One region of the Glaciimonas sp. GG7 genome, then DNA from elsewhere that is predicted to be linked to it. Evidence: predicted binding sites of a transcription regulator. Region 1 holds the regulator's gene; the other holds the start of a gene.
What was found. Region 1 encodes LexA, which represses DNA repair genes until DNA is damaged. Its sites were predicted from a motif close to ACTGTATNNNNATACAGT; they were not measured.

Region 1 (5,132 bases):
GGCGCTGCGAGGCCACCGGCATAATTATCAAATTTGGTGTATTGCCCGAGAAACGTCAGTCGGACGCTTCCAATCGGGCCATTACGCTGCTTACCAATGATAATCTCTGCCGTTCCCTTTTCTTGTGAATCGGGGTTATACACTTCATCACGATAGATAAACAAAATCACATCGGCATCTTGCTCAATCGCACCTGATTCGCGCAAATCGGACATGACGGGACGTTTATTCGGACGCTGCTCTAGCGAGCGATTCAATTGCGATAAGGCAATGACCGGGCATTGCAGCTCTTTGGCCAAACCTTTTAGATTTCGGGAGATTTCAGATATTTCAGTAGCGCGATTCTCACCTGCACTGTTACCTGACATAAGTTGCAGGTAATCGATAATGATCAATCCCAACTTGCCGCACTGACGCGATAATCGCCGGGCACGCGCACGTAGCTCCATCGAGCTCAAGGCGGGGGTTTCATCAATATATAGCTGCGCATCGTTCATCTTCTGAATCGCATGCGTCAAGCGTGGCCAATCCTCATCATTCAACCGTCCGGTACGTAACCGATGCTGATCAAGGCGGCCCACCGATCCCAACATACGCATCGCTAGCTGCGTGCCGCCCATTTCCATTGAGAATACGGCAACTGGCAATCCACTTTCGATCGCGACAGTCTCGCCGATATTGATAGAAAATGCGGTCTTACCCATTGATGGGCGACCTGCAACAATAATCAGATCGCCCGGCTGCAAGCCCGACGTCATTTTATCGAGATCGGCAAAACCAGTTGGTACACCCGTTATCTCGCTTTGATTATCACGGCTATACAGTTCATCGATACGTTCGACTACTTGAGTCAGTAAAGGCTGAATTTCCTGGAATCCTTGCGCGCCGCGTGACCCCTCTTCGGCAATCGCAAAAATCTTCGATTCGGCCTCATCGAGCATTTGTTTGACTTCTTTGCCTTGTGGACTGAAGGCCTGCCCTGAAATTTCGTCAGCAACCGTAATCAGTTTGCGCAAGATACCACGGTCGCGCACGATTTCAGCGTACCGACGAATATTGGCGGCCGATGGGGTGTTTTGTGCCAGCGCGTTGAGGTAAGTCAAACCGCCAACTTCCTCGGCCTTGCCAGTGCTACCGAGAGATTCAAAAACGGTAATGACATCGGCCGGGCGGCTGTTATTAATCAACTTAACAATATGTTGAAAAATAATACGATGATCATATCGATAAAAATCGTCAGCGCGAACAAAATCGGCAATTCTGTCCCAGGCAGCATTATCGAGCAACAAGCCACCTAAAACGGATTGTTCCGCTTCGATTGAATGGGGTGGTACACGAAGAGAATCTAACTGGGGATCTGATGAAGGTGGACGCATGGCGCGAATTATACCCGCTAAGCTTATGCTTAACTCTGTTGGAATATATAAAAATGGCGATAAAAAGCCGGGCGAACCCGGCTTTTTATTATTCCAAGAAGTATGCTACAAACTTAATAAATTAAGCGTGCTCGCCGACTACAGTAACAGTAACGTCAACCAACACGTCAGTATGCAAAGACACAGCAACAGCGTGGTCGCCAACAATCTTCAACGGACCAACAGGCAAACGCACTTGCGATTTATCAACAGCAAAACCTTGCTTGGTCAATGCTTCAGCGATATCACCGTTAGTAACTGAACCGAACAAACGACCATCAACGCCTGATTTTTGTGAAATCTTCACGGTCAAACCGTTCAGTTTTTCGCCTTGGATTTGAGCAGTAGCCAATTTTGCAGCTGCAATGTTTTCAAGTTCAGCACGCTTGACTTCAAACTCAGCAAGAGCTGAGGTTGTAGCGCGGCGAGCCAGACGTTGCGGGATCAGAAAGTTACGTGCGAAACCGTCTTTTACTTTAACGACGTCACCCAGATTGCCGACATTAACGACTTTTTCTAACAAAATAATTTGCATATTTTTCTCCTAATTCAAGTCGTCAATTAAACGTTGTGCAGATCGGTGTACGGCAACAACGCAAGGAAACGTGCGCGTTTGATCGCGGTGTCTACCTGACGTTGATAAATTGCCTTAGTACCTGTCAGGCGTGCTGGCATGATTTTGCCATTTTCCTGAACGAAATCTTTCAACGTATCGACGTCTTTGTAATCAACGCTGGCAACGTGAGCTGCTGTGAAACGGCAAAACTTTTTCCGTTTGAACAGCGGGTTTTGTTGTTGACGCTTATTTTTTAATTTACTTTTATCGAACTTTTTACCGAATGCCATTTGAGGCTCCTGTATAAATAATTAGGCTGCAGTTTCAGCTGCAGCAAATTCAGTGATGTGAAATACCAGACTTCGGCCATTACGGCTCTTGCGTGCCAAAAATCCTTCAAACCAGTACAAACCACCCAACATTGTCTGATTGAACCTTCCCGAAATCTCACCAATGGCGAGCGCGGCAATTTCGAATTCAACCTGACGTTGTATCCCTGCTTCATTTGGCGACGAGCGATTGAGCAATATTGCTGAAACGATCGGGATACCAGCCGGCGTATAACGCAATACTTCGCGTTCTGCGATTTCGGCGATCAAATGAAACACGTTGTTAGATTGGTTCACTCCGGTTTATGTGGAAATGTGAATGCAAGTTAATCGAAAATCAGGCAGCTGCTGCTGGTGCCGAAGGTGCGGCGGCTGGTGCTTCAGTACGATGGCTTTTAGCAGCATCTTCCTTTTGCACAGCCTTCATCATTGGCGATGGACCAGTTTCAGCTTTTTTCAGCTTGACAGTCAGGTGACGCAAAACGGCATCATTGAATTTGAAGCCAGTTTCGATTTCGGCCAGTGTTTCGCTATCGCACTCAATGTTTAAACAAACATAGTGTGCTTTTGCCAATTTCTGGATCAGATATGCCAACTGACGACGGCCCCAATCTTCAACGCGATGAACGATACCACCACGTGTTGTGACGATACCCTTGTAGCGTTCGATCATTGCAGGCACTTGCTCGCTTTGATCCGGGTGGACGATAAATACGATTTCATAATGACGCATGTAAGCTCCTTTTTGGACTGTTGAAATAGCCCACCTCGGCGTCAAGACGAGTGTGGGAAGAGGAAAACCAAGCACTATACAGTGTAATGGTTAAAAATTCAATGTCGTCACACGTTTATTCATATGATGCATATAACTTTCTAAATTGCTTGCATTCCCATAATTACTGTACAAAAATACAGGTTAATTGCATATACTTGTACCACCCCATCATTTATCGATAGCCACCAATATGATCAAATTAACCACCCGCCAGCAAGAAGTTCTTGATCTGATAAGAGACGCTATTGAAAACACCGGCTTTCCGCCGACCCGGGCAGAAATCGCGACGGTATTCGGATTTCGCTCTCCCAATGCAGCTGAGGAGCATTTACAAGCACTAGCACGTAAGGGGGCAATCGAAATTTCTCCTGGCACATCCCGCGGCATTCGCATACTGGCTAAGGCCCCGAGCTCGTCGCGTGGTCTGTCCAGAGATGGCATGGGAACATTGCCCCATCCAGCCTTGCTGCAGATTAATTTACCATTGGTTGGACGGGTTGCCGCTGGCTCCCCTATTCTTGCGCAAGAGCATATTGAAGCCAGCTATAACGTTGATCCGGCTTTATTTAGCGCCAAGCCAGACTACCTGCTCAAAGTACGTGGCCTGTCCATGCGCGATGTAGGGATTCTGGATGGAGATTTGCTGGCAATTAAGAAAACGCAAAATGTCAAAAACGGACAAATTGTAGTCGCCCGGATAGGCGATGACGTCACCGTCAAGACGTATAAAAAGACCGACTCAGTGATTCAACTTTTACCCGAAAACCCTGATTTCGAACCCATCATTATCGACGAAGATAAGGATGACTTTGCGCTAGAGGGCTTAGTCGTCGGGTTATTACGCAACTGGATGTAAACAGTCGATCACGGAAGATGTACCTGGCCCGACATAATCAACCGGGCGCTACGCGACAAAATGGCTTTTTCCATTTGCCACTTGCGCCCTTCCTGTCTCACGGTAGCACCCAGCATAAGCCTGCCAGAAACATGCCCGATCCGAATCAGGGCCTGTTTCTCATCTTCGTTTCCCGTACCTAAATTGCGCGCAACCACTGAATCTGGCAGCGCCGCCGCAACGGCCAGGGCAATTGCCCCGGTACCAGTAAATGCGTGATGCAGTTTCCCCATCGACAAAATGCGCCCCACTACATCAATCTGATCGTCATGAATCGTCACACCCGCACTGCTGACATACGATGCTGGCGGCGACACCCACGCCAATTTTGGCGTAGCCGGTCGATTCCGCGTTGCACTTTCGGCACACTCTGCCACCCCCATCACTACCGCAGCATGCGCCCGGATAGCCTCGCAACGCATTAGCAGGGCTGTGTTTGCATTGATTTCGTCCGGCAACTCCCGTCCAGTCAAACCAAGTGCGCAGGCATCAACAAACACCGTCGGATTGCCTGCCGTCAACAGTGTGGCTTCGATACAGCCAAATTCAGGAACATTGAGAACGTCAACAATATTAGTCGTCGGTAATAAAGAAATGACTGGCTCGTCACTCTCAATGAATTCAAGCGAGATTTCAGCGCCGCCAAACGCCACTCCGTCCTCTTGAAAGTTGCCACCCTCATCTGGCAGTCCGCTGAGAATCGGCATCCGGGCCACGATTAACTGCCCTATATTTTGCTGCCAGATACGTATCGTGGCGAAGTTTTGATCAGAATGACCATTCTGTGGCACCAAGCCCATGTACAACGCTGCGGGCCCCACCGCAGCAGATAAATTGCCGCAGTTACCTGACCAATCAATTAACGGCGCATCAATCGCCACCGCGCCAAACAAATACTCAACGTCAATACCCGTCCGTTGCGAGCGTGACAGCACAACGACTTTACTCGTGCTAGAGGTCGCTCCGCCCATGCCATCCGAATGCTTGCCATACGGATCGGGGCTTCCGATGACGCGCAATAACAACGCATCGCGCTGACGTGGATCGTCCGGCAAATCATCGGCATGAAAAAACACCCCTTTCGAGGTGCCACCGCGCATATAGAGTGCAGGAATTTTGCGCATTATTTTCCGTCTCGATCAAGACGTCGCCGCTTGGTCAA
Region 2 (5,132 bases), on a different contig from region 1:
AATGTCGTCATGACCGATGCAGGACATTTTGTGGAAGTGCAGGGGACCGCAGAAGGTGTCGCGTTTGATCGCCCGACCCTCAACAGTTTGCTCGATCTGGCGCAAATCGGTATCGGCCAATTGATCGCGTTGCAACGTCAGGTTTTGGGCTTGCCAGCGTAAACAACAACTTCAGGCGGCGCTAAAGTGACGCCTTTTTTCCTTCTGTTTTGAGTTATCTATCTATGTTGCGTACTCTGGTTTTGGCATCGAACAACCCTGGTAAATTAAAAGAATTCGGTCAAATGCTCGCCCCTGTCGGTTTTGATGTGCACCCGCAAGGCGAATTCAATGTCCCTGAGGCCGATGAGCCGTATTTGACCTTCCTTGAAAACGCCTTGACCAAAGCGCGTCACGCCGCTCGCCTCACTGGAAAGCCCGCGCTAGCTGACGACTCCGGCGTCTGCGTCAACGCCTTGCAAGGCGCACCCGGCGTGTTATCCGCTCGCTACGCAGGTGAGCCCAAATCGGACGCCAATAACAATCGCAAGCTGGTGGCCGACGTTGCTAACCATGTAGATAAATCAGCCTATTATTACTGTGTATTGGTGTTCGTCCGGCATGCCGACGATCCTCAGCCGGTTATCGCAGACGGTAGCTGGCACGGCGAAATCATCGCCGAACCGCGTGGCGAAAGTGGCTTCGGTTACGACGCCCATTTTCTACTGCCAGCGTTAGGAAAAACTGCCGCAGAACTTACCTCTGCTGAAAAAAACGCCATCTCACATCGCGGGCAAGCGTTACGTGCCCTGGTTAAAAAATTCTCATGATTCCGATCAAACTGATCAGTAGCAAGCCCGACAATAAAGCCCGGGCAAATCAACCGGTTGAAACGCTGGATGGTGCAGCACAAGCTGCACTTGCGTATCTGAAGCCGGGGGCATTGAATCTGAGCGCGCTGCCCCCGTTGTCGCTCTACGTGCATTTCCCTTGGTGCGTCAAAAAATGTCCTTATTGCGATTTCAATTCGCATGAAGCGAAGGGCGGCTTTCCCGAGGAAGAATATCTCGACGCATTACGCGCCGATCTGGAAAACGCTTTACCGTTGATTTGGGGTCGCAAAGTCTACTCAATCTTCATCGGCGGCGGAACTCCCAGCCTGATGTCGGCCGCCGGACTGGATCGGTTAATGTCGGATATCCGCGCCTTGCTGCCGTTAGATGGTGCCGCTGAGATCACGATGGAAGCCAATCCCGGGACGTTCGAAGTCGAAAAATTCAAATCCTATCGGGCCAGTGGCATCAATCGTTTATCCATCGGCATTCAAAGTTTCAACGGCCGTCACCTGCAAGCTCTAGGACGCATCCACGACGATGGCGAAGCACGCCGCGCGGTAGAGATCGCGCAACATACATTCGATAACTTCAACCTTGATCTGATGTACGCGCTACCGGGCCAAACGCTGGAAGAGGCACGTCAAGATGCCGCCACAGCGATCAGCTTTGCGCCACCGCATTTATCGATGTATCACCTGACACTGGAACCGAACACCTGGTTCGCCAAATTTCCGCCCCAAGTCCCGGACGACGATGACAGCGCCGAAATGCAAGACATGATCGCCGCGCTGACCTCCGAGGCTGGCTACGGTCATTACGAAGTATCCGCCTACGCCCAACCGGGTCGGCAAGCGCGTCATAATTTGAATTACTGGCAATTCGGCGACTATCTGGGCATAGGCGCAGGCGCGCACTCCAAAATATCGTTCCCCCATCGCGTCATCCGGCAAATGCGCTACAAGCAACCCAAAGCCTATCTGGAACAAACCCGGCTCGGCAATGTGGTGCAGGAAGAAAACGAAATCGAACGCGGCGAACTTGGCTTTGAATTCATGCTCAACGCCTTGCGTCTGAATGGCGGCTTCGAAGTCAATCTATTTGCCGAACGCACAGGGATGTCCCTCAACATGATAGAAAAATCGTTGAACGACGCAGAAGCAAAAGGCTTGTTATACCGCGATCACAAATTGATCAAGCCCACCGCACTGGGCGAACGCTTTTTGAATGATTTACAACAAATGTTTTTACTGGATTGACGGGATTAACGACGCCAAACTGCCAAAAGCTAATAAATGCAGATAATTTTCATACAGGTATCGTCAATTTAGTTCGACTTATGTATAATTCGCCACTCTGGAAGTGTGGCCGAGTGGTTGAAGGCACTAGTCTTGAAAACTAGCGACGGTTTATCCCGTTCGTGAGTTCGAATCTCACCGCTTCCGCCAGTTTGAAACATAAAGCCCTGATTTTTCAGGGCTTTTTTGTTTTTGTACGGCCTATTTGTTACTTCCTTCAGGCTACATTCCAATAAATCATTTCCGCAACTCACTACAAGTTGATCCCTTATTGCGTTCGCCAGATGTCAAAAAACTAGCCCATTTATTTGGCTATGGTCATTTCTAGATTACCTCCATTCATCTGGCGAAGCGTAGCTTTCGGCCAATCGCGGCCATTCCGTTTAAGTAGCCTTGCACCGCAGAGTACTAACCTAACACCGAATGGACATAACATTATGAACATCACTATCGAAACGTTCGTTACCGCCCCCATCGCTGACACTTGGCGAGCCTTCAACAATCCCGACGACATCGTGCAATGGGACGCGTCTGATGAGTGGCACACCACCTGGGCATCGAACGACCTAAAGGTTGGCGGAAAACTATTGCTACGCATTGAATCCAATGACGGCGGTATGGGATTCGACTTCGCCGCCACCTACACGCAAATCGAGCTAAACCGACTAATTGAATTTCAGACGGACGAAGACCGCATGGTTCGCTTAGCGTTTATTGAAACTGATACTGGCGTCACTATTCGTCAGGCCTTCGACGCCGACTCAAAGCTTCCTGAAGATCAGCAACGCTCAGAATGGCAAACCGTCATTGATCGCTTCGCCCGATACGTCGAACGGCAATGCGGCACAGCGTAACAACTAAAGCCCAACAAAGATTAAACCGAGAAATGCTTTTCAGATATGGCAAGCATTAAATATATATTTCAAGACGTTGTAACCATACAAATCGGTATATCAAGTCGAATAGAAAGGCCTACTATACTGTATATAAATACAGTATATAAGACAGGCCATGAACATTCTCAGTAGCAACAAACCACGCATTCCTGCAGGCCTGGCACAATTCCCACTAACAGTGGCCCAAGTGCCTCCGGTCTGCTCCATCCCCTTGTTCCTCGATAAAGTCCCGGCCGGATTCCCATCGCCGGCCGCCGACTATATCGAAGACGGCCTCGATCTCAATGACTATCTGGTCAAACACAAAGCGGCCTCGTTCTACTTCACGGTCGAAGGCGATAGCATGATCGGCGCGGGTATTCTCAATGGTGACCGGGTTTTGGTCGATCGTTCCGTCGAACCCAAACACGGTCATATCGTCGTCGCCGTCATCAGCAATGAATTCACCTTGAAACGCCTCTATCGATGGCGCGGCGTAGTCGAGTTGCGTCCCGAAAACTCCACCTACAAAGTCATTCGGATAAGCGAAGACGACGATCTACACATCTGGGGCGTCGTCGCCGCTGTCGTGCGCAAGATTACCGTCTGATCATGAGCAGCCCCACTAACCAGTTGTTCGCGCTGGTTGATGTCAACAATTTCTATGTCAGTTGCGAACGGGTGTTTAATCCCCGCCTGGAAGGAAAGCCGGTCGTTGTTTTATCGAATAACGACGGCATGGCAGTGGCGCGCTCAAATGAGGTCAAGGCACTCGGCATCAAAATGGCGACGCCGTGGTTTCAGTTGCAAGACATGGCGCGCAAGCACGGCATCATTGCGCTGTCCTCCAACTACACGCTCTATGCCGATATGAGTAACCGCGTCATGACTATTCTGCGCGATTACAGTCCGGAGGTTGAGGTCTATTCCATCGATGAATCCTTTCTCAGCCTCAATGGTATGAGCGGGCTGTGGCCCAGCCTGACCGATATGGGGCAAGCGATCCGGCACCGAGTCAAACAGTGGACCGGGTTACCCGTCTGCGTCGGCGTCGGCAACACAAAAACGCTGGCTAAGATGGCTAACCACATCGCCAAAAAGCAGCCTCCTTACAACAGCGTGTGCGATCTCACCGGCATGCATAGCGATGAGATCGATGCACTGCTGAGTCATATCGACGTCGACGAAGTGTGGGGCGTTGGCAGAAAGATCAGCGATCGACTGCGCGTCATGCAGATCGATACTGCCCAAAAACTACGCACAGCGTCCCCAAAAGTACTGCGCGAACAATTCGGTGTGGTGATGGAGCGTACCTGCAACGAATTACGCGGCGTCTCTTGCCTGGCATTAGAAGAGATTTCGCCACCACGCAAACAGATAGTGTCCTCACGCTCCTTCGGTGCGACCGTTATGACTATTCGGGAGTTGGAGGAAGCAGTGTCGTTGTACATGGCCCGGGCGACCGAGAAGCTGCGCGGACAAAAATCGGTATGCGGAGCGCTTCACGTTTTTATTGAAACCGATCGCTTTCGATTCGATGAGCCGCAATACAACAACGGCATGACCGTGCCGCTAGCGGAGCCGTCGGATGATTTGCGGGTGCTGACGGGGTTGGCGCTGTATGGATTAAAGCGTGTATTTCGGGAGGGATTTCAGTACAAAAAGGCAGGGGTGGTGCTGATGGATTTGCGTTCCAGGGTGATTGGGCAGGGAAGTTTGTTCGACGGTGTATCTGACACAAAGTATTCGTCTGCTGTGATGGCGGCGTTGGATGGGCTGAATGTGCGGTATGGAAGAGATACCGTTCAACTGGGTTCTGCTAGTGGATTGGGGCGCTGGATTGCGCGGTTTGAGTATAGGACGGCTCGATATACTACTAATTGGGATGAATTGCCGAAATTAAATCAGCATAATCACCATAACTCAAGCAGAAGTTCATGCATAACTTTCATAAAAAAATGCCCTGCAGAAAGTACCGGCAAGATGTAGAATCATTCCCACAACAAACGCGAAGACCGCGCCAGCGTTGACTCTCAGGCTTAAAGAATTGGCACGGTTCCGGAATGAAAAAGGTCTTAAGTCATCGATTTAATTGACTTAAACCATAGACTTGAAAACGAGCGACGGCTTATCCCGTTGATGTATTC

Region 2: a site for LexA is predicted at 3,090-3,107, ahead of ACVBEF_RS13100 (LexA family protein). Genes of this name have one in related genera too.

What each region holds. Positions count from the first base shown of each region.
Region 1 is NZ_JBRIIQ010000006.1:19,387-24,518, reverse strand. It holds gene ACVBEF_RS03115 (replicative DNA helicase) at 1-1,376, opposite strand, end outside; gene rplI (50S ribosomal protein L9) at 1,498-1,950, opposite strand; gene rpsR (30S ribosomal protein S18) at 1,977-2,261, opposite strand; gene priB (primosomal replication protein N) at 2,283-2,597, opposite strand; gene rpsF (30S ribosomal protein S6) at 2,638-3,033, opposite strand; gene lexA (transcriptional repressor LexA) at 3,266-3,931, shown strand; gene prpF (2-methylaconitate cis-trans isomerase PrpF) at 3,940-5,094, opposite strand; gene ACVBEF_RS03080 (RNA methyltransferase) at 5,094-5,132, opposite strand, start outside.
Region 2 is NZ_JBRIIQ010000052.1:17,611-22,742, forward strand. It holds gene rph (ribonuclease PH) at 1-162, shown strand, start outside; gene rdgB (RdgB/HAM1 family non-canonical purine NTP pyrophosphatase) at 225-809, shown strand; gene hemW (radical SAM family heme chaperone HemW) at 806-2,071, shown strand; tRNA gene ACVBEF_RS13090 (tRNA-Ser) at 2,171-2,260, shown strand; gene ACVBEF_RS13095 (SRPBCC domain-containing protein) at 2,548-2,964, shown strand; gene ACVBEF_RS13100 (LexA family protein) at 3,122-3,595, shown strand; gene ACVBEF_RS13105 (Y-family DNA polymerase) at 3,598-4,974, shown strand.